2 regions of the Ureibacillus endophyticus genome follow, and region 1 is predicted to be linked to the other one. Evidence: a T-box and tRNA genes for the amino acid it is inferred to sense, from the RefSeq annotation. Region 1 holds a T-box; the other holds one or more tRNA genes.
The links. A T-box is a leader RNA that pairs with one kind of tRNA and senses whether it is charged. The one in region 1 lies ahead of proS (proline--tRNA ligase), so its partner is inferred to be a tRNA-Pro.

Region 1 (10,692 bases):
ATAGTTTTCTACCTAAGCATACTCTATTAAACTTCATATGCTTTAAGTAGAAGGCGAGGTGAATCATATGACAAATCGTACTAGTGTTCTTACTCTTTTAGGTAGCGCAGGTGGTGTTGCCAAAGCAATACTCGCTATTTTGAACAAATCCGCTGTAGATGTAACAGACCCAATTCATCCAATCATCACCAATTGCCAACTTCATTTGATAGATATGAAGTCAGTGGACAAACAACTCTACTTTCAACTTTTCCCTAATTTAAAACAGAGGTTTGTATTTCATCAACTAGATTTAAGTGATAAAGATAAGTTCATTCAACATCTCAAGAATACGAAAACATCCTTGGTTATCGATGTTTCTTGGGCTGATACAGTTGAAATGATGAAAGCCTGTAACAGTTTAGGGATTAGTTATGTAAACTCTGCCTTGGAAAATCCGTATATCGATGAAAATGAAGATCAATTTGCTGGATTTGGTCTTATTGAACGATTGAACTGGATTGAAGGTAAACGACATCTCATTACAAATTCAAAAGCCATTCTTTGCTCTGGGATGAATCCAGGAGTTGTGCAATGGATGGCGACAGAATTGTTTAAAAATAAGCCAACTAATGAAACACCATTAGCATGTTTCATAGTGGAACACGATAATTCATTTTTCAAAGATAAAACTCTGGCAAAAGAAAATGTAGTTTATACTACTTGGTCCCCTGAATGTTTCCTCGATGAAGCCATTCTAAGCTACCCGATGTTTATGAAGGGTCAAACTCCGCTATTCCTTTATGAAAATGTTTACGATCTTGAATTCAAAGTGAGATTGGGAGATATCAAGTTTTACGGTTGTTTAATGCCCCATGAGGAAGTCTACACATTAGGGAAATTATTGAATTTGGAAAGTGGGTTTATTTACAAAGTGAATGAACACACAACGAAACTCATTCGTTCCAATATCGATGATGTTGATAAAATTTGGGACTTCGAAATGAAGGTGTTGAATCCCCTTGATGGAGAATTAGTAGGGGAAGATTTATGTGGGGTTTTAATGGTGTATCCAGATAAGGAACAGTACATGTACAATGTTTTAACAAATATAGAGATTTTTGATAAGTTTCAAATGAATGCTACGTATTTTCAAGTAGCCTGTGGAATTTATGCCTCTTTATCGGTGCTGTTGCTAGATGATATTCCAAAAGGTGCCCATTATGTAGATGAACTTCTACTAAATCACCAAACAAATTTTGGACAATATTTAAAGCAATATATGAAAGATTTTGTCGTTGGTGAGAACGATAAGTCGGACGGTTTAATATTAGACCGGATGAGAGATTTTAAAGATTAAATTAGTAGGGCTGTGTAGAAGGTAGGTTATCTGCATAGCCCTTTGTCATGCTTTTACATCAAGATGTAACTATCATTGTTTCGGAAAGTGTGCTTCTGTGGCGGTCACATTAGAATATCACCATCCTCTTTTCAAAGAATCTGCTCCTGTGGTGGTCACATTAAAATGTCACCATCCTCGTCGCAATATATCTGTGACGAAAGCGAAGCGACAGTCACAAAGGTTTCGTCTCAAATGTATTTCAGACGCAACCTTGACAAATAGATGACAAATTTATTATAAAATTCTGGAGAAATATCCAAACATTCTTTCTCGATACTTCTTTTCATAGTATGATAGATTAGAGTTTTTTAATATAACAGGGGTTCTTTTAGAAGGTGGTACGAGAAATGAAATTTTTTCAGACTTTAACGTTTAAATTAGGAACAATCATTGCAGGTATTTTAGTAGTTATGCTTGCAATTACTTCTGCCGCTACATATTATACTGCGTACGATAAATTGTACGAAGCTGCTGGTGTTGAAGCATATGGTTGTGCCAATATCACAACAGGATTAATTGATCCGACTGTGTTAGATCGTGCACTAAATAATGATATGGCAGCAAAAGAAAGTATTAGTGAACAATTAAATTGGACAATCGATCATAAAGAAATTTTTGAAACGCAATATATCTTAGATTTAAATGGGAACGTCATCGCCCTTGATAATAACTTAAAAGAAAAAGGGATTAATATTGGTGATGAATTCCACGTAGACCAAAAAGCAATTTCGATGTTGTTAGAAATGGGCCACCCAACTTTTTCAGAACCTTATGATTACGCAGGGATGGAACGTTTATCGGGTTATGCACCAATTTATAAAGACCACGACCCATCTAAAGAAATTATCGCCATCAATGTCATCGATTTTGATGCAGATATCGTAACAGAAAGAACGTGGGAAGTCGTTAGTCAAGGAATTTTAATTAGTATTATTCCAATGTTAGTAGCTTCAATGATTACTGGATTATTAATTTATCGTAAAACAAAACTAATTTCACAATTAATCGAACAAGCAAAACGATTAGCTGACGGAAATTTATCAGTTTCTGAAACAACGATTAAAGGGAAAGACGAAATCGCGGATTTATCTAGAACGTTAAATCAAACAGCATCTAATTTACAATCTATCATCTCGACAATGCGTTCGACTTCTAATCAATTAACAACGAATGCAACAGAAACCGCAAGTACATTAACAGAAATGAATTCGGCTGTTCAATCGGTAGCAGATCATATAGAAGATGTAACAGGTGCGATGCGAGATGGAATGCATAATGCAGATAATGCATCGAATGTCTTAACGTCCTTAGCGGATAATCTACAAAGTATGAAAGCTCGAGCTGATCAAACGGTAGTTAATTCGAATGAAACAATGAAAATTGCCATTGAAGGGGAAAAACGTGCACAAGAAATTAGCGCGGATATGGAAAAAATCCGTACTGGTTCCCAAGAAGTAAGCAATACGATTCAACATTTAGTCGAGTCTGCTACGAGAATTCAAACGATAACTGAAGCAATTTCATCGATTGCTTCCCAAACAAATTTACTGGCTTTAAATGCATCCATTGAAGCGGCTAGAGCAGGGGAGCATGGAAAAGGATTTGCTGTTGTTGCCGAAGAAGTACGTAAACTTGCAGAACAATCGAACAAAGAAGTAACAGAAGTTGAGAAACTAGTAAAAGATATTATGGAACGCATTGGCAATGTCATGATTTCTTCCAGTGAAAATGGGAAGTTTATTGAAAAAGGTACACAAACGGTTCAATTAACGGCGAATGCACTTCACAATATTTCGAATGCGGTTTCTGAAACGGTTCATGATATTAAAAATATTTCTAACTTATTATCTTCTGAAACAGAGAAATCTGATACAATCGTTGAAATGATTCATGAGTTAACGCGATCAATTCACGAAATTGAAGATACATTGAAGGGCATTTCAGCTGCAGCCCAAGAAACAACGGCAAGTATTCATGATATTTCACATCGCTCTGTTGAATCTACAAAAATGGCAGAGGAACTTGAAATTTCTGTAAAAATGTTTCGATTAAAAGAGTAGTCTAGGTCCAGTATTCTTGAATTAGTCAAGGATACTGGATTTTTAAATTGAATAGAAATTTTAGAAGGATTAATCAAAATTTATGAGAAATTAATAGAAAACGTATAAAAAAATAATAGAAATGACTCAAGTATTTAAAAGTTATATGAATATAATAGAGTAAAACAGCTAGCTAATAGAAATTTGCCCGTTATTAATAGAGTTTTTCACTTAAATAAACGATTAACCTTAATAAATGCGTGTATTCGGCAAAAGTGTACATAATTTTCAAGATATTGAAGTTATACATTTTCTATTATTTCGGGTAAAATATTTAAGAATAAGTGGATTGGAGTGAAATATATTGATTCAATATCAAAATAGTAATTTCACAGTTTTCCAAAGTCTTTTATATAAAACAACTTCTACAGTCATTCAAACAAATGATTGTATCATTGTGGTAGATCCGAATCTATTACCCTTTGAAGTTGAAGCAATCCGCGCACATGTAGATAGCATCAGAGACAACCGACCAATCTATGTCATTTTCACCCATTCTGATTGGGATCATGTCATTGGTTATGGAGCTTTCCAAGATGCAACCGTCATTGCAAGTAGTGCTTTTGCACAAAGAGAAGATATAGAAGATATTGTGAAACAAATGAGAAAATTTGATGACCAGTACTACCTTGACCGACCACATCCAATCCTATATCCGTCCGTAGATATTGAGATAAATGAAGATGGGCAGTTTGTTACAATTGGTGATACCTTTTTAACGTTTTATCAAGCAGAAGGGCACACAAACGATGGAATTTACTGCATCATCGAACCATTGGGCATTTGGATTACAGGCGATTATTTGTCAGACATTGAATTTCCTTTTATTTACGATAGTAGCTCAAAATATGAAGCGACTTTACTTAAAACGGATGCCATTTTAAAACGCCATCTGATTGACTATTTAATACCAGGTCATGGTCATATTACAGATATTGTGGAAGAGATAAAGTTTCGTAAAATGGTTTCGTTGACATATATTAAGGAATTACGTGAAGCGATTGAAAAAGGGAAGGATAGTCAAAATCTTCTCCAAGGTTATAACTATTTAAGTGAACTTCAAAGTTGTCACGAACAAAATATTGAACTGATGAAAAAGGAACTGAATGCTCAGATCAAGCAAGACTGATATTTAGACCCGTGTACCCCCTTTACCTTTTCTCGCATAAACTATTAAGGCGACAAAGGGGGTGTATTCATAATGGGGTTATATATTAATAATGAGGAGCACCCAGAAGTGTTTAGAAATTCAAATAAACTTTTTGCACCGAATCAAGCTGAGTTTCGAAGGGATTCAATGGCAGAATTTTTAGAACAGCAATTGAAGTTAAGTGAAGAATTAAAGCAAACTGTTTCTCGTAATCTTAATACACAAGTACAGTGGAATTTACAGCAAACGAGACAGTGGGGACAACTACAACAACAACTCGAACAGCAAGCAATGAATATGTTAAATACTATCGAAAATCAAAATACAACTTTTCAAGAAGTTTGGAATAATGAGCAACAGAATCGACAAAATTTATTTCAAGAAGTAAACGGCATTACGCAAACCCAACAAACCTTATCTCAAGAAGTAACTGCAATTAGTCAATCGCAAGTGAACTTGACGCAAAATGTAGACACTATTAACCAATCCCAACAAAATCTCCTCCAAGAAGTCAATGGCATTACGCAATCCCAACAAAACTTGTTTCAAGAGGTCAATACGATAAGTCAATTGCATAATACTTTGCAAGAAAATGTAGAGACTATTAATCAATCCCAAGAAAATCTACTTCAAGAAGTAACGGGCATTACACAATCCCAACAAGACTTAATCCAAGAAGTAAGTACGATTAATGAATCACAAAATACATTGCAAGAAAATATTGATGCCATGAGCGAATCACAGCAAAATCTGATTCAAGAAGTAACGGGCATTACACAATCCCAACAAGACTTAATGCAAGAAGTCAATACGATTAATCAATCACAAAACAACTTGCAAGAAAATGTAAACATCATTAACCAGTTACAACAAAATCTATTCCGAGAAGTCAATGGCATCAATCAACAATTGGAACAAAGCTTAACCGGAGAAGTCAATGGCATTTCCTTTTCACAGCGAGAAGTGGTGACAAGGGTCGATGTAATTGCGGATGAACAGCATAGTATTGTTGATTTATTACATGAATTTGAAGTGTTGAACAATGCCATGCTAAAACGAATTGAAGAATTGGTAATGAATAATGATGTTATGCAAGGGAAATTAGATAAACAAATCGAAATAAACGAGCAACTGCTAGCAAAGATTGCTCAAATTGAACAATCCCAACAAACCGTTGTTGAGCATGTGGAAAATAACGGAGGGTTAATCGAAAAGATTGTCCGTCAAATGGAATACTTACGTTCCGTTATATTTGAACGTTCCAACTTCTTAGAAGAAAAAATCGGCAAGCTGTTCAATTCTCAAAATGGGAATACAGATGAAGATAAGAAGCCACGGTTGTGAACAACAACACGTGGCTTTCTTGTTTATAATTTAAATTTACTTGCAGCAATGGATAGTTCTGTACTTAAGCTGTTTAGTTCTTCCGATGCAAGGGCAACGGATTGAATAGCATGTAGTTGTTCGTCACTAGATGCACTCACTTCTTCACAAGCAGCGGCACTTGATTGCGCTGTGATGGTCATTTGTTGAATCGTAGCGACAACTCGATCTTTGTATTTAATAATGCCTTCAATTTCGGTTGATACATTTTTAAAGGTTTCTTCCATGTTGTTTACTAATTCCGTTAAATTGCCAAATAGGATACCGGTTTCTTCCACAACGACACCTTGATTTTGGAAAGTCGTTTGCATTTCACTCATTTGTGATGTCACCACTTGGGCTTCTGATTGAAGTTCTTGAATCGTCGTTTTTACTTGTTCCGTTGCGACTTTCGATTGTTCTGCTAATTTACGAACTTCTTCAGCTACTACCGCAAATCCTTTCCCATGTTCTCCCGCACGAGCAGCTTCAATACTCGCATTTAAAGCTAATAAATTCGTTTGAGAGGAGATTTCAGAAATTGTATTCATAACGGAACCAATTGCTTCTACTTTTACTTCTAATGTTTGAACAGCTTGCGCCATATTTAATAAATCTTGTTTTGATAGGTCAAAGGAGTCTAGCAAGTTCTCCATTTTTTCTTCCCCGATAATATTCAATTTACCAGCTTGGATTGTAATATCATGAAGGGCATTGGATTGTTGCTGCATGCCATTAATTCTATCTCCAAGTTTTACAGAGGATTCCATGACGGCATCGGCATTTTCAGATGAACTCGTTGCACCAATAGCAATGTCATTGACAGCCTTTGCCACTTCATTACTTGATGCACTTGTTTCTTCTGCTAATGCACTTAGTTGCTGTGAGCGTTCTTCTACATGGTTAGATGATTCTTGAACAATCGTAAGAATCGATTTCATTTGTTGCACCATGGCATTAAAGTAGTTGGCAAGTTGACCAATTTCATCTTTTGAATTGATATCAATTTGAACGGTTAAATCACCTTGCGCGACCTCTTCCATTAATTCACCGAGATGATGAATCGGTTTTAATGTTCTTGTAATTAAGAAATAAAGAATGACAAAGGTAATGATTAATATTGTAACGGCAATGAGAATTATAACTTGTACCATATCCCGCGCTAACCCTTGTACTTCTTTGACATCATATACAGCTCCCACGTACCAACCAAGGTCAGGAATTTTATTAAAGACGATTACGGATTCTTTTTCATCGATTTCGTCATTGAAATGATTCGTCGTCACCGTATCACTTAACATTTTATTGACATAGTTTAATGATTGTAAGTTTTCCCCGGATTGGGTAGGGTGCACTAAAGCTGTACCTTTCTCATCAACAATCAGTGGATAGCCATTATAACCAAGTTTTGTTGATGAAACCATTTCCGTTAATTGTTCTAATTGAATGTCGACACCAAGTACACCGATTACTTGATTACCATCTTTTACAGTAACAGAACCTGTGATGGCATAATGATTTGATACTGAGTCGATATATGGTTCAGACCAGACGAATTGACCTTCGTTATCAATCGCATTTTTATACCAATCTCGTGATTTAATGTCGATATCGTTTATCCCTTCAAAATGGGGTTCAATGATGGTATAGTCGCCCGTTGAAAAATAAATTCCTGAAGCGGCTTTGTAAATTGATAAGTAGTCTGCTAATCCAGCACGATAGATTCGATCTTGTGCATCGTTGTATGTAGAAGATTTTTTATAAAATTCTATTGTGTCAGGTGAATTTGCTAGTTTTAATAAACTATTTTCATATCCATTTAAGAATGTTGTAATGTTGTTGGATAATCCTGTTACAACCACTTCACTCGATTCAATGACACTTTCTTCAGACTTGGATGAAATTATGTATGAACTAATTGATGAAAGTAATCCTAGTCCAAGCACAATAATGACTAGTACAATGGCAATAATTCTCCATCGTATGGATGTTTTCAAGAATATTCCTCCTTAAATTTTCGATTAAATGCTAAATAGATTATAGGACCATTTAGAGGAATTTCTCTAAATAAAAATAATTTTTAATATTTGGTTGATTTGGAATTTTCAGTTTGAAATAAGACTTAGAAAAATTACCACAATCATTGAATTTATTCCGTTTTTTTGATACATTATAAGAAATATGGAATCAATGATGTGACCAAGTAAATAAGAATTGTGACACAGAAAATGTAGCAGTTGCTGAGAGCTATATCACCACTTCTTATTGAAACCTATCACGGAGATGCGAGCAAAAACTTGCCGAGTCGTTATCGTTACTAACGTAGGAGGGTAATATTTTTTATTACCGAACTAAGGTGGTACCACGTTTATTCGCACAGAGGCGTCCTTAATATGAGGGCTCTTTGTGCTTTTTATTTGGTTTTTATGTTTATTTTAGGAAAATGAATCCAAATAATAAGAAAGAATATCACGAGGCGAGCTCGAATCTACCGTTTAGAACGGATCCGTCAAGTTGTAATATATTTAGGAGGAAATTGAATGTCTCAACAAACAAATGATTTTTCAAAATGGTACATCGACACAATTCAAAAAGCTGATTTAATGGATTATACACCAGTACGTGGTTGTATCGCCTTTAAACCAGACGGCTATGAGTTATGGGAACACATCCAAGGCGAGATGGACCGTCGTTTTAAAGAAACTGGACACCGTAATGCGTACTTCCCAATGTTAATTCCTGAATCTTTCTTCCAAAAAGAAAAAGATCATATTGAAGGTTTCTCACCAGAACTTCCATGGGTAACAGAAGCAGCAGGGGAGAAATTAGAAGAACGCCTTGCATTACGTCCAACTTCTGAAACAATGATTGGTCATTTGTATTCAGACTGGATTAAAAGTTACCGCGACCTTCCAGTATTAATTAACCAATGGGCAAACGTTTTCCGTTGGGAGAAGAAAACTCTTCCATTCATCCGTACGTCTGAGTTTTTATGGCAAGAAGGGCATACAGCTCACGTTGATGAAGAAGATGCACGTAAAGAAACAATGCAAATGTTAAATATATACAAAGAAGTTGTTGAAGGATTCCTTGCAATTCCTGTTTATGATGGTCAAAAAACTCCATCTGAACGTTTCGCTGGTGCGGTTGATACGTATTCAATCGAAGCGATGATGAAAGACGGTAAAGCAGTGCAAGCCGGAACTTCTCACTACTTAGGTACAAAGTTTGCAGAAGCTTTTGATATTAAATATTTAAACAAAGAAAACAAACACGTTCACGTTCATACAACATCTTGGGGAACGTCAACTCGTTTAATCGGTTCTGTTATCATGGTACATGGTGATGAGCAAGGTCTTGTATTACCACCAAAAATCGCACCAACCCAAGTTGTATTAATCCCTGTTGGTCCATGGAAAAAGAACCCAGCAATCATTGAAAAATTAGACGAAATCTTTGCTGCATTAAAAGCAAAAGGCATTCGTGTACGTCTTGATGATTCTGATCAATCAACAGGATACAAATTCAATGAATGGGAATTAAAAGGTGTACCAGTACGCATTGAACTTGGACCACGTGACTTAGAAAACAACCAAGTATTATTAAAAGCTCGTGACGAACAAGATAAACAAACAGTAGCACTTGGTGAAGTTGTAGAAGCTATCGAAAAAGAACTTGAAGTGATGCAAACACGTCTTTACGACAAAGCAAAAGCGTTCCGTGATGCAAACTCTCATACACATATCGATTCATTAGCTCAATTACACGAACATTTAGCTACATCTGAACAAAACGGCACAATCCCTGGTTGGGTACTTGCTGGATGGTGTGGAGATGATGCATGTGAATCAAACGTGAAAGAAGAAACAAAATTCACAACACGTAACATTCCATTCAACCCACCAACGAAAAAACATACATGCATTAACTGTGGCAAAGAAGCACAACACACAGTTTGGTTCGGCCGCGCATATTAATTAATGAAACTGCTCTTGATTTCAATCAAGGGCAGTTTTTTATGAAGAAGAAAAAAGGAAAATTATGCTATGATAAAACAATAATTCCAATTATTGTATATTTTGGAGGTCGTATGTCTAGTTTAAAAGCAATGTTAGACAAAAAGAAGAAAGCAAGATTTGTCGGAAGAGAATATGAAGTGTCTGAATTTATGCAGGAATTATCCATGCATGACTTTGAAGACCATCGCATCTTTTCTTATTACGGAATTGGTGGTGTAGGGAAGACTGAATTTTCAAAGGAATTACAAAGAAGAATCAACCCGTTGTCAAAGTATCGTTTTACATCGATTAATTTTGAAATTAAGAAGCATCGCACAATGGAAGAAGCTCTAATTTTCATGAGACAAGAGCTAGGGAAAAAATATAAAATGCCATTTACGCTTTTTGATATCGCCTATGTCATCTATTTGAAAAATATCGATCCTAAAACGGTTATTAATGAAAAATCGATTCCATTTATCGAGGAAAGTTCGATTATTATGGAAATCATTTCTGCAACTTCAGGGGTTACGATGATTTCGATTCCAAAAATTATTGAACTTGTATACCGTAGAATGGACAAACTATTAAATGCGTCCCGAAGAGAGATGATTGAAGATTTTAAGAATATGGATAACATAGAACTATTCGAACTGTTGCCATATATTTTTGCTGAAGATATTCGTGCTTATATTGAAAAAC
Region 2 (10,692 bases), 680 kb from region 1:
AGTGTGTTTTGAATGACCCGTACGGGATTCGAACCCGTGTTACCGCCGTGAAAGGGCGGTGTCTTAACCACTTGACCAACGGGCCTAACTATGTATGGCGGAGAAGGAGGGATTTGAACCCTCGCGCCGGTTACCCGACCTACACCCTTAGCAGGGGCGCCTCTTCAGCCTCTTGAGTACTTCCCCTTATGGCTCCGAAGGTAGGACTCGAACCTACGACCAACCGGTTAACAGCCGGTTGCTCTACCACTGAGCTACTTCGGAATATTTACATGGTGGGCCTAAATGGACTTGAACCATCGACCTCACGCTTATCAGGCGTGCGCTCTAACCAGCTGAGCTATAGGCCCAAGTATATTGGAGCGGGTGATGGGAATCGAACCCACGACATCAGCTTGGAAGGCTGAGGTTTTACCATTAAACTACACCCGCATTAATGGTGGGTCGAGACGGAATCGAACCGCCGACACTTTGAGCTTCAGTCAAATGCTCTACCAACTGAGCTATCGACCCATTAATTAATGGCGGTCCCGACCGGGATCGAACCGGCGATCTCCTGCGTGACAGGCAGGCATGTTAACCGCTACACCACGGGACCTTGGTTGCGGGGACAGGATTTGAACCTGTGACCTTCGGGTTATGAGCCCGACGAGCTACCGAACTGCTCCACCCCGCGATAATGTTATTGTTAGAAATATAATAAAAACTTACGCATTAACTATTATCGAACCGTCACGATTTCGTTTAGTAAATTCAAGAAGCTTGCGAAATCGTTACGCTGAAGTTTTGCTACGAAGATTATTCGTTCGTGCTCCACCCCGCGATAATATTATTAATTTACTTACACTTCATTGTACCATATAAAGAATGGCGGAGGAAGAGGGATTCGAACCCCCGCGCGGTTTAACCCGCCTGTCGGTTTTCAAGACCGATCCCTTCAGCCGGACTTGGGTATTCCTCCGTGTTATGACGATTGGTGGACCTTGCAGGACTCGAACCTGCGACCGGACGGTTATGAGCCGTCTGCTCTAACCAACTGAGCTAAAGGTCCTAAAGATGGCGGCAGAGGGGATCGAACCCCCGACCTTACGGGTATGAACCGTACGCTCTAGCCAGCTGAGCTACGCCGCCAAATTATTAATTTATTTGGTGGAGCCTAGCGGGATCGAACCGCTGACCTCCTGCGTGCAAGGCAGGCGCTCTCCCAGCTGAGCTAAGGCCCCATTATATTAAATATTAATTCTTATAATTAAAAATAAATCTTCAAGTAAATTATTTTAATAAGATTGCTTTATCAAGATAATTTATGAAGAAAAGTTAGTTTTATATTGGTGGAGCCTAGCGGGATCGAACCGCTGACCTCCTGCGTGCAAGGCAGGCGCTCTCCCAGCTGAGCTAAGGCCCCAATTGAAATGGTCGAGAAGACAGGATTCGAACCTGCGACCCCTTGGTCCCAAACCAAGTGCTCTACCAAGCTGAGCTACTTCTCGTATATATATGGCGCGCCCGGCAGGAGTCGAACCCACAACCTTCTGATCCGTAGTCAGACGCTCTATCCAATTGAGCTACGGGCGCATATAAATGGTGCCGAGGACCGGAATCGAACCGGTACGGTAGTCACCTACCGCAGGATTTTAAGTCCTGTGCGTCTGCCAGTTCCGCCACCCCGGCACATTTGGAGCGGAAGACGGGGTTCGAACCCGCGACCCCCACCTTGGCAAGGTGGTGTTCTACCACTGAACTACTTCCGCATGTGCTTAAAAATTATAATTTAATTAAATGGTGCGGGTGAAGGGAGTCGAACCCCCACGCCTTGCGGCGCTAGATCCTAAGTCTAGTGCGTCTGCCAATTCCGCCACACCCGCATATAAAACTGGTGAGCCATGAAGGACTTGAACCTTCGACCCTCTGATTAAAAGTCAGATGCTCTACCACTGAGCTAATGGCTCGTACAAATGGTGCCGGCGAAAGGACTTGAACCCTCAACCTACTGATTACAAGTCAGTTGCTCTACCAATTGAGCTACACCGGCAAAATATGGTGGAGGATGACGGGCTCGAACCGCCGACCCCCTGCTTGTAAGGCAGGTGCTCTCCCAGCTGAGCTAATCCTCCTGGGTAATATGCCTAGCAACGTCCTACTCTCACAGGGGGAAGCCCCCAACTACCATCGGCGCTAAAGAGCTTAACTTCCGTGTTCGGTATGGGAACGGGTGTGACCTCTTTGCCATCATCACTAGACTATTATTTTTTTGGACAAGATTTATAATATCACATTTAAAGATATTTTCAAGTCCATTTTCCAAAAATATATTTTGAAAAATTTTATGACCCGTACGGGATTCGAACCCGTGTTACCGCCGTGAAAGGGCGGTGTCTTAACCACTTGACCAACGGGCCTAACTATGTATGGCGGAGAAGGAGGGATTTGAACCCTCGCGCCGGTTACCCGACCTACACCCTTAGCAGGGGCGCCTCTTCAGCCTCTTGAGTACTTCCCCTTATGGCTCCGAAGGTAGGACTCGAACCTACGACCAACCGGTTAACAGCCGGTTGCTCTACCACTGAGCTACTTCGGAATATTTACATGGTGGGCCTAAATGGACTTGAACCATCGACCTCACGCTTATCAGGCGTGCGCTCTAACCAGCTGAGCTATAGGCCCAAGTATATTGGAGCGGGTGATGGGAATCGAACCCACGACATCAGCTTGGAAGGCTGAGGTTTTACCATTAAACTACACCCGCATTAATGGTGGGTCGAGACGGAATCGAACCGCCGACACTTTGAGCTTCAGTCAAATGCTCTACCAACTGAGCTATCGACCCATTAATTAATGGCGGTCCCGACCGGGATCGAACCGGCGATCTCCTGCGTGACAGGCAGGCATGTTAACCGCTACACCACGGGACCTTGGTTGCGGGGACAGGATTTGAACCTGTGACCTTCGGGTTATGAGCCCGACGAGCTACCGAACTGCTCCACCCCGCGATAATGTTATTGTTAGAAATATAATAAAAACTTACGCATTAACTATTATCGAACCGTCACGATTTCGTTTAGTAAATTCAAGAAGCTTGCGAAATCGTTACGCTGAAGTTTTGCTACGAAGATTATTCGTTCGTGCTCCACCCCGCGATAATATTATTAATTTACTTACACTTCATTGTACCATATAAAGAATGGCGGAGGAAGAGGGATTCGAACCCCCGCGCGGTTTAACCCGCCTGTCGGTTTTCAAGACCGATCCCTTCAGCCGGACTTGGGTATTCCTCCGTGTTATGACGATTGGTGGACCTTGCAGGACTCGAACCTGCGACCGGACGGTTATGAGCCGTCTGCTCTAACCAACTGAGCTAAAGGTCCTAAAGATGGCGGCAGAGGGGATCGAACCCCCGACCTTACGGGTATGAACCGTACGCTCTAGCCAGCTGAGCTACGCCGCCAAATTATTAATTTATTTGGTGGAGCCTAGCGGGATCGAACCGCTGACCTCCTGCGTGCAAGGCAGGCGCTCTCCCAGCTGAGCTAAGGCCCCAAATAAAAATTTTATATTATGATTTGCAAAATGGTGCCGAGGACCGGAATCGAACCGGTACGGTAGTCACCTACCGCAGGATTTTAAGTCCTGTGCGTCTGCCAGTTCCGCCACCCCGGCACATTTGGAGCGGAAGACGGGGTTCGAACCCGCGACCCCCACCTTGGCAAGGTGGTGTTCTACCACTGAACTACTTCCGCATGTGCTTAAAATTATAATTTATTTAAATGGTGCGGGTGAAGGGAGTCGAACCCCCACGCCTTGCGGCGCTAGATCCTAAGTCTAGTGCGTCTGCCAATTCCGCCACACCCGCATATAAAACTGGTGAGCCATGAAGGACTTGAACCTTCGACCCTCTGATTAAAAGTCAGATGCTCTACCACTGAGCTAATGGCTCGTACAAATGGTGCCGGCGATAGGAGTCGAACCCACGACCTACTGATTACAAGTCAGTTGCTCTACCAACTGAGCTACACCGGCAATTTATGGTGGAGGATGACGGGCTCGAACCGCCGACCCCCTGCTTGTAAGGCAGGTGCTCTCCCAGCTGAGCTAATCCTCCTGGGTATATAAGCGAAGCAACGTCCTACTCTCACAGGGGGAAGCCCCCAACTACCATCGGCGCTAAAGAGCTTAACTTCCGTGTTCGGTATGGGAACGGGTGTGACCTCTTTGCCATCATCACTTCACTTATTTATTCACTTTTTCAAAAGCAACTCTTATATAATATCATTACTTTCGAAATTAGTCAATTACTTTTTATATCGTTATCGTTGAAAAACTTATCCTCAACTTAGAACTTTACTCTTAAAAGTTTTGTTTGTCGTTAAGGACAAGTAATAATATACATCAGATTAAATGCTTAATCAAGTACTTTTTTCAAAAAACCTTTTAAAATTTTCAAATCTATTATAAACAGCATAATACCTATTATAACTGTTACTCCACCTATAATTTGTGTAGTCATCAACTTTTCTGAAAAAATAAAATAAGCAAGGATAGAAGCACCGATAGGTTCAAATAACACAGCTACCGAAATAACATTAGTACTTACCCATTTAACTGCCCAATTGAAAAGAGTATGACCAAGAAGGTTCGGAATAATAGCTAAAAGCAAGAACCAAACCCAATCCATTGTCGGATATGGACCAAAAGATTCCCCTGTTATTAATACGTAAAAGAATAAACAAACCGTACTTATCGAATAAACAACCATTGTATAAGTAATGAGGGAAATACGTTTTCGTACATCTTGTCCAAATAGTAAATAACCTGTAATTAATGCACATGCAATTAAAGCGAGGATATCTCCATATAATGCACTACCACTTACTCTAAAATCTCCCCAGCTAATCAAGAAACTTCCTAAAACCGCAATCGATCCAGAAGCAATTGTTTTTATTGTAATTTTCTCTTTAAAAAATAGATATGTTCCAATAAAAGCAAATAAAGGTTGTAATGTTACGAGAACAGTTGAACTTGCTACTGATGTGTAATTTAGTGATTCAAACCATAGAATAAAATGAAATGCTAAAAAGATTCCTGCTACGGAAGAAAAGAGCCAATCTTTTTTTGAAAGTATTTTAATTTCATTTACATATTTCGAAAAAAATAAGGGACTCATAATTAGTATAGAAAATAACATTCTATAAAACGCAATAACACTACTATGCGCTTCCGTTAATTTAACAATAATTGCAGATAAAGAAATTGAGATAACACCAATAAGAATAGGTATATATGGGTGTATTTTAGGTTTTTCCATTTTTTTATAACCCCATTATATTATTTTTGCTATATTTATAAAATAGTATATATATTTCTATTTTGTCACAAATAGGCAGTGGAATTCAATCATTAAAAAGGGGGTACAACAACAATTGAATATTACTATACTTAATGAACCATTCTCATATGAAGTGGTTATTAAACTTGTGATTGCTGCTACTTTGAGCTTAATTATAGGGATTGAACGGGAACTGAAAAAGAAACCTGTTGGATTAAAAACTAGCTTAGTAATTGCGACATTCAGTTGTTTACTTACAATCATTTCAATTGAAGCAGCGTATAGTACTCCTCCTCGGGATGATATTAATATTACAATGGATCCACTACGTTTAGCAGCACAAATTGTCAGTGGTATTGGATTTTTAGGTGCTGGTGTCATATTACGAAAAGGAAACGATAGTATCACAGGCTTAACTACTGCCGCGATGATATGGGGTGCTGCAGGAATTGGAATCGCAGTCGGAGCTGGTTTTTATATCGAGGCTTTTGCAACAGTTGTGATTGTTGTAATCGGAATTGAATTGATTGCACCATTCTTGTCCAAAATAGGTCCAAAACGTTTACGCATGAAAGAACTATCGTTAAGGGCAAGATTGTCAAAGGAAGAAAATATTCAAAACCTCCTTACTTTTATGAAGCAAAATGAAATGTATATTGAACATATACGTATTAAAGATATACCCGTATCAACAGAACAGGTCTTATTTGAAGTCGATATTAAATTTTCCACATTATATAAAAAAGATACTATTTCAATTTACACTACTTTGCACACACTACCTTATGTACACAAAATTGAGATAGAAAACTTAGGCTAAAATTGGAGGAACAAACATGGGCGAAATATTTAAACTAATAAAGGGTGGAAATAAACCCTCTCTTATAGCAGCACTTGTTAACTTATTTTTAGGAATAATTAAAGGTGTTGCCTATTTTTTTACAGGTAACGTAGCAATGTTCGCAGAGATGATGCACTCCCTTGGTGATGCTGCAAACCAATTCTTCGTCTTTATTGGCTCGGCTTTATCGAAAAAAGCCCCTACTGCAAAATTCCCCAATGGTTTTGGGCGTGTTGTAAATCTTGTTTGTTTAGGTGCAGTTTTAATTGTAGCAATCCTGTCATATGAAACAATAAAAGAAGGATGGCATCATTTTATTCATCCAACTGAAGAGTCTGGAGGCGTACTGATCGCTCTTGGAGTGTTGTCAATAGGTATTATATTAGAAGGAACTGTATTGCATAAAGCGGCACAAGAAGTACTGCATGAAGTGGGAGTTGAGAATAAGGGTTTCTTAGCCGTACCAAAGTCTGTTGCGTATTTAAATCGAGCAAAGCCTGCTACGAAACTTGTTTGGATGGAAGACTTAGTAGCAACATCCGGTAACATCCTTGCCTTTCTAGCGATTGTCATTGCCTATTTTACAGGTTGGTCAGCATTAGAAGGTTTGGTTTCCATGATTATCGGAATAATGATGTTCTATGTAGTTGGTAGAGTATTTCTTGATAATGCTCGTGGTGTCATTGGGGAAACTGATGAAGAAATGCAAATTCATATAGGTAACTTAGTGATGGAAGATCCACACGTAACGGATATCCGTCGATTAGAAGTAATTAAAGAAGGAGAATTTCTTCATGTAACAGTTGTTGCAGAAACAGACCCTAATCTCTCCCTAGCCTTTTTAGATGATGTTCGAGATCATTTAGTCGAAATGATTATGAGTCAAAAAGGGGTTACGAAAGTTTCACTATTATTTGATGAAGAAGATGAAGTTACTAATTGGGAACATCATTTAGCAGAAAAGAAACAGGATTCTAATGAGTAAGGAAATTAATTATGAATAGCTGAACCAATAAAAAAGCAATCATGGTATAATACATGATTGCTTCAGACTGTAGACAAACTCGATAAATTTCGAGTTTGCCTACAGTCTTTTTTCTTTTAAAATATAATTAATAGTCTTAGGAATAGAGTCAGTTGATTTCCGTTTCGGTGGACGCTTTCCGCGGGCGTGGGCCAATCCTCCTCGTCACTCATTCTTCGCTCCTGCGGGGTATCGGCCGTCACGCTTTTCCCGCAGGAGTCGCCACCTGCACTACAATCAACTACTTGCTAAATAAACATTGAGGTGAATGGATATGATGACGAAAAATCAAGGAAACGAACGCGATCAAATTGAGATGATTACGATTGACCAACTTGTACCACAAAACCATCTTGTAAGAAAGCTCGAAGCGGCCATTGATTTTTCTTTCATCTATCCACTGGTAGAACCACTATATTCTACATTAGGTAGACCCAGTATTGACCCGGTCGTTTTAATTAAAATGACCTTTGTTCAATATGTATTTGGGATTCGTTCGATGCGTCAAACTATCAAAGAAATTGAGACAAATATGGCTTATCGTTGGTTTTTAGGATTTGGCTTCCATACAGAAGTACCTCACTTTTCAACCTTCGGGAAAAACTATGTCCGTCGTTTTCAAGACACAGATATCTTTGAACAGATTTTCTATCGAATCCTCAAAGAAATTACAGATAAAGGCTTGTTGAGTCCGGACCATGTTTTCGTTGATTCTACTCATGTGAAGGCGAGTGCGAATAAACGCAAATTCGAAAAGAAAATGGTCCGTAAAGAAACGCGTGCGTATGAGGCGAAGTTACAAGAAGAACTCAACCAAGACCGTGTGAATCATGGGAAAAAGCCGTTCCCTCCAGAAAAGTTTGAAAAAGAAGAAATGAAGGAAATCAAAGAAAGCACAACCGATCCAGAGAGTGGTTACTATGTGAAAGATGAACGAACAAAACAGTTTGCGTATTCTTTTCATGCTGCTGCGGATCGTTATGGATTTATACTTGGAACGCTTGTAACACCTGGTAATGTTCACGATAGTCATATGCTACAACCTCTTGTTGAAAAGATCATGGAAAAAGTGAAAAAACCACTTGCTGTTGCGGCTGATGCTGCGTACAAAACACCAGCTATTACGAAATTCTTATTTGAACAGGATATTCAACCAGCACTTCCTTATACACGACCAAAAACGAAAGACGGATTTTTGCGCAAACATGAGTATGTGTATGATGAGTACTATGATTGCTATCTTTGTCCGGAAGGGCAAATCTTAAACTATTCGACAACGACTAAAGATGGGAAACGTCAATATAAATCGAACCCTACTCAATGTGCAACGTGTCCTTTACTTACCCAATGTACGAGCAGTAAGGACCACCGAAAAGTTATAGAACGACATATTTGGGCTCATTATGTTGAGGAAGCGGACCATCTTCGTCATCAAAACCATATCAAACAAATCTATGCGAGACGTAAAGAAACGATTGAACGTGTCTTTGCGGATGCGAAAGAAAAGCATGGTATGCGATGGACAACCCTACGTGGGATTAAAAAATTGTCCATGCAGGCGATGCTTACTTTTGCTGCCATGAATTTAAAGAAGCTTGCCAATTGGACTTGGCAAGCTCCATAAATGGCATAAATGATAATACCCGAGGAATGTTTTTGCTTAAAATAAATCGATATAATATCCAAAAATCCAGAAAAATCACAAAAGGCTTTCAGAATGAGACCATTCTGAAAGCCTTTTGTCGACAATCTGAAGCAATCATGGTATAATACATGATTGCTTTTTCTTACTTGAGTTTATTCAGCTCTTATAAAGACATCTTTAAAATCGTACGAACATCCTCTGCTTGTAACTCTTTAAATCTTCCAAATGGTCCATTAACCATTGATTTTTCAACTAATGTTTCAAGTTGTGAATCATCAATATCATAATCACTTAGGCGACTTGGTGCACCAATTGATGTCCAAAATTCACTTAAACGGTCAATGCCTTCTAAAGCTACCTCTTCAACTGTTTTTCCTTCAGGATTAACATTAAACACACGTGTTGCCAGTCTTGCGAAACGCTCAGGATTAACAGAAACGTTATGGCGCATCCAATTCGGGAATAGGATAGCTAGTCCTCCCCCATGTGGAATATCATAAACCGCCGAAACGGAATGTTCGATATTATGAGTTGCCCAATCACCTCGAGAACCCATAGATAAGAAGCTATTTAATCCAATTGTTCCAGCAAGTAAAATTGTTTCACGCAGCTCGTAATTTTCGAGGTCTTCAATTAATTTTGGTGCTGTATTAATCACAGTTCGTAAAACACCTTCACACATTTCGTCCGTGATTGGTGTGTTCGTAGCATCGTGGAAATATTGTTCAAACACATGCGACATAATATCCACAATTCCGTATACTGTATGATCCTTTGGTACAGTAAAAGTATACGTTGGATCTAGTATTGAAAACTTTGGAAACACTGCTGGATGTCCCCAACCATATTTTTCTTTTGTTTCTTCGTTAGAAATAACTGAGCCCGAATTCATCTCTGAACCAGTTGCGGCTAGAGTTAATATTGTCCCTAAAGGTAACGCATCTATAACATTCGTTTTCTTTATTACAATGTTCCAAGCATCTTCATCTACTTTAGCACCTGCTGCAATTAATTTTGAGCAATCAATAACTGAGCCGCCACCGATAGCTAAGATAAAATCAATGGATTCCTTTTTACATATTTCGATACCTTTTCTAGCTGTTTCCACACGAGGATTTGGCTCAACGCCACTTAATTCAAAAACGTTCATATTTAATTTGTTGAGAATTGCCATGACATCATCATACAAACCATTCTTCTTAATACTTCCTCCACCATAAACAATTAAAATATTATGACCATATTGAGGTAATTCTACTTCAAGTTGACTAATTTGATCTTTCCCAAAATGTAAACGTACTGGGTTATAAAATGAAAATGTATTCACTATTGACTCCCCTTCTTGACTCAGTCTAGCCTAAAACACTATTTGGCCTCAATTTCATTTGTTATGAACTAACAAAAAAGCTATGTAAGGAGTATTCCCTTACATAGCTCATTTTATCTTAATTATACCCAACCACGGAAACGAGAAGCTTCGGCAGTACGACGAACACCCACCATATAAGCTGCTAGACGCATATTAATGTTGCGTGTTGTTGCTGTTGTATATACATTTTCGAAAGCAGCAACCATTTTTTTGTGTAATTTCTCTGCTACTTCTTCTGCAGTCCAGTAGTATCCTTGGTTGTTTTGTACCCACTCAAAGTAAGATACAGTTACACCACCAGCAGATGCTAATACGTCTGGAACAAGTAAAATGCCGCGCTCAGTTAAAATTTTTGTTGCTTCTGCAGTCGTTGGACCATTTGCTGCTTCCACCACAATATTTGCTTTAATATTATGTGCGTTTTCAGCAGTAATTTGGTTTTCAATTGCTGCAGGTACAAGAATATCACAATCTAGTTCTAGTAATTCTT

Region 2: it has a tRNA-Pro gene. The T-box ahead of proS (proline--tRNA ligase) is inferred to sense a tRNA for this amino acid. The anticodon was not compared.

The regions. Positions count from the first base shown of each region.
Region 1 is NZ_JAMYWW010000001.1:1,974,814-1,985,505, reverse strand. It holds gene NKR20_RS09645 (saccharopine dehydrogenase NADP-binding domain-containing protein) at 68-1,339, shown strand; gene NKR20_RS09640 (methyl-accepting chemotaxis protein) at 1,729-3,441, shown strand; gene NKR20_RS09635 (MBL fold metallo-hydrolase) at 3,785-4,609, shown strand; gene NKR20_RS09630 (hypothetical protein) at 4,682-5,974, shown strand; gene NKR20_RS09625 (methyl-accepting chemotaxis protein) at 5,998-7,989, opposite strand; T-box leader at 8,174-8,385, shown strand; gene proS (proline--tRNA ligase) at 8,533-9,969, shown strand; gene NKR20_RS09615 (tetratricopeptide repeat protein) at 10,011-10,692, shown strand, end outside.
Region 2 is NZ_JAMYWW010000001.1:2,653,757-2,664,448, forward strand. It holds tRNA gene NKR20_RS12955 (tRNA-Glu) at 14-85, opposite strand; tRNA gene NKR20_RS12960 (tRNA-Ser) at 96-186, opposite strand; tRNA gene NKR20_RS12965 (tRNA-Asn) at 190-264, opposite strand; tRNA gene NKR20_RS12970 (tRNA-Ile) at 274-350, opposite strand; tRNA gene NKR20_RS12975 (tRNA-Gly) at 359-432, opposite strand; tRNA gene NKR20_RS12980 (tRNA-Phe) at 438-513, opposite strand; tRNA gene NKR20_RS12985 (tRNA-Asp) at 523-598, opposite strand; tRNA gene NKR20_RS12990 (tRNA-Met) at 600-676, opposite strand; tRNA gene NKR20_RS12995 (tRNA-Ser) at 869-961, opposite strand; tRNA gene NKR20_RS13000 (tRNA-Ile) at 975-1,051, opposite strand; tRNA gene NKR20_RS13005 (tRNA-Met) at 1,058-1,131, opposite strand; tRNA gene NKR20_RS13010 (tRNA-Ala) at 1,148-1,223, opposite strand; tRNA gene NKR20_RS13015 (tRNA-Ala) at 1,330-1,405, opposite strand; tRNA gene NKR20_RS13020 (tRNA-Pro) at 1,414-1,490, opposite strand; tRNA gene NKR20_RS13025 (tRNA-Arg) at 1,499-1,575, opposite strand; tRNA gene NKR20_RS13030 (tRNA-Leu) at 1,583-1,671, opposite strand; tRNA gene NKR20_RS13035 (tRNA-Gly) at 1,677-1,751, opposite strand; tRNA gene NKR20_RS13040 (tRNA-Leu) at 1,781-1,865, opposite strand; tRNA gene NKR20_RS13045 (tRNA-Lys) at 1,875-1,949, opposite strand; tRNA gene NKR20_RS13050 (tRNA-Thr) at 1,957-2,032, opposite strand; tRNA gene NKR20_RS13055 (tRNA-Val) at 2,039-2,114, opposite strand; rRNA gene rrf (5S ribosomal RNA) at 2,125-2,240, opposite strand; tRNA gene NKR20_RS13065 (tRNA-Glu) at 2,328-2,399, opposite strand; tRNA gene NKR20_RS13070 (tRNA-Ser) at 2,410-2,500, opposite strand; tRNA gene NKR20_RS13075 (tRNA-Asn) at 2,504-2,578, opposite strand; tRNA gene NKR20_RS13080 (tRNA-Ile) at 2,588-2,664, opposite strand; tRNA gene NKR20_RS13085 (tRNA-Gly) at 2,673-2,746, opposite strand; tRNA gene NKR20_RS13090 (tRNA-Phe) at 2,752-2,827, opposite strand; tRNA gene NKR20_RS13095 (tRNA-Asp) at 2,837-2,912, opposite strand; tRNA gene NKR20_RS13100 (tRNA-Met) at 2,914-2,990, opposite strand; tRNA gene NKR20_RS13105 (tRNA-Ser) at 3,183-3,275, opposite strand; tRNA gene NKR20_RS13110 (tRNA-Ile) at 3,289-3,365, opposite strand; tRNA gene NKR20_RS13115 (tRNA-Met) at 3,372-3,445, opposite strand; tRNA gene NKR20_RS13120 (tRNA-Ala) at 3,462-3,537, opposite strand; tRNA gene NKR20_RS13125 (tRNA-Leu) at 3,569-3,657, opposite strand; tRNA gene NKR20_RS13130 (tRNA-Gly) at 3,663-3,737, opposite strand; tRNA gene NKR20_RS13135 (tRNA-Leu) at 3,766-3,850, opposite strand; tRNA gene NKR20_RS13140 (tRNA-Lys) at 3,860-3,934, opposite strand; tRNA gene NKR20_RS13145 (tRNA-Thr) at 3,942-4,017, opposite strand; tRNA gene NKR20_RS13150 (tRNA-Val) at 4,024-4,099, opposite strand; rRNA gene rrf (5S ribosomal RNA) at 4,111-4,226, opposite strand; gene NKR20_RS13160 (DMT family transporter) at 4,400-5,302, opposite strand; gene NKR20_RS13165 (MgtC/SapB family protein) at 5,424-6,143, shown strand; gene NKR20_RS13170 (cation diffusion facilitator family transporter) at 6,160-7,149, shown strand; gene NKR20_RS13175 (IS1182 family transposase) at 7,463-8,812, shown strand; gene NKR20_RS13180 (iron-containing alcohol dehydrogenase) at 8,997-10,160, opposite strand; gene NKR20_RS13185 (Glu/Leu/Phe/Val family dehydrogenase) at 10,283-10,692, opposite strand, start outside.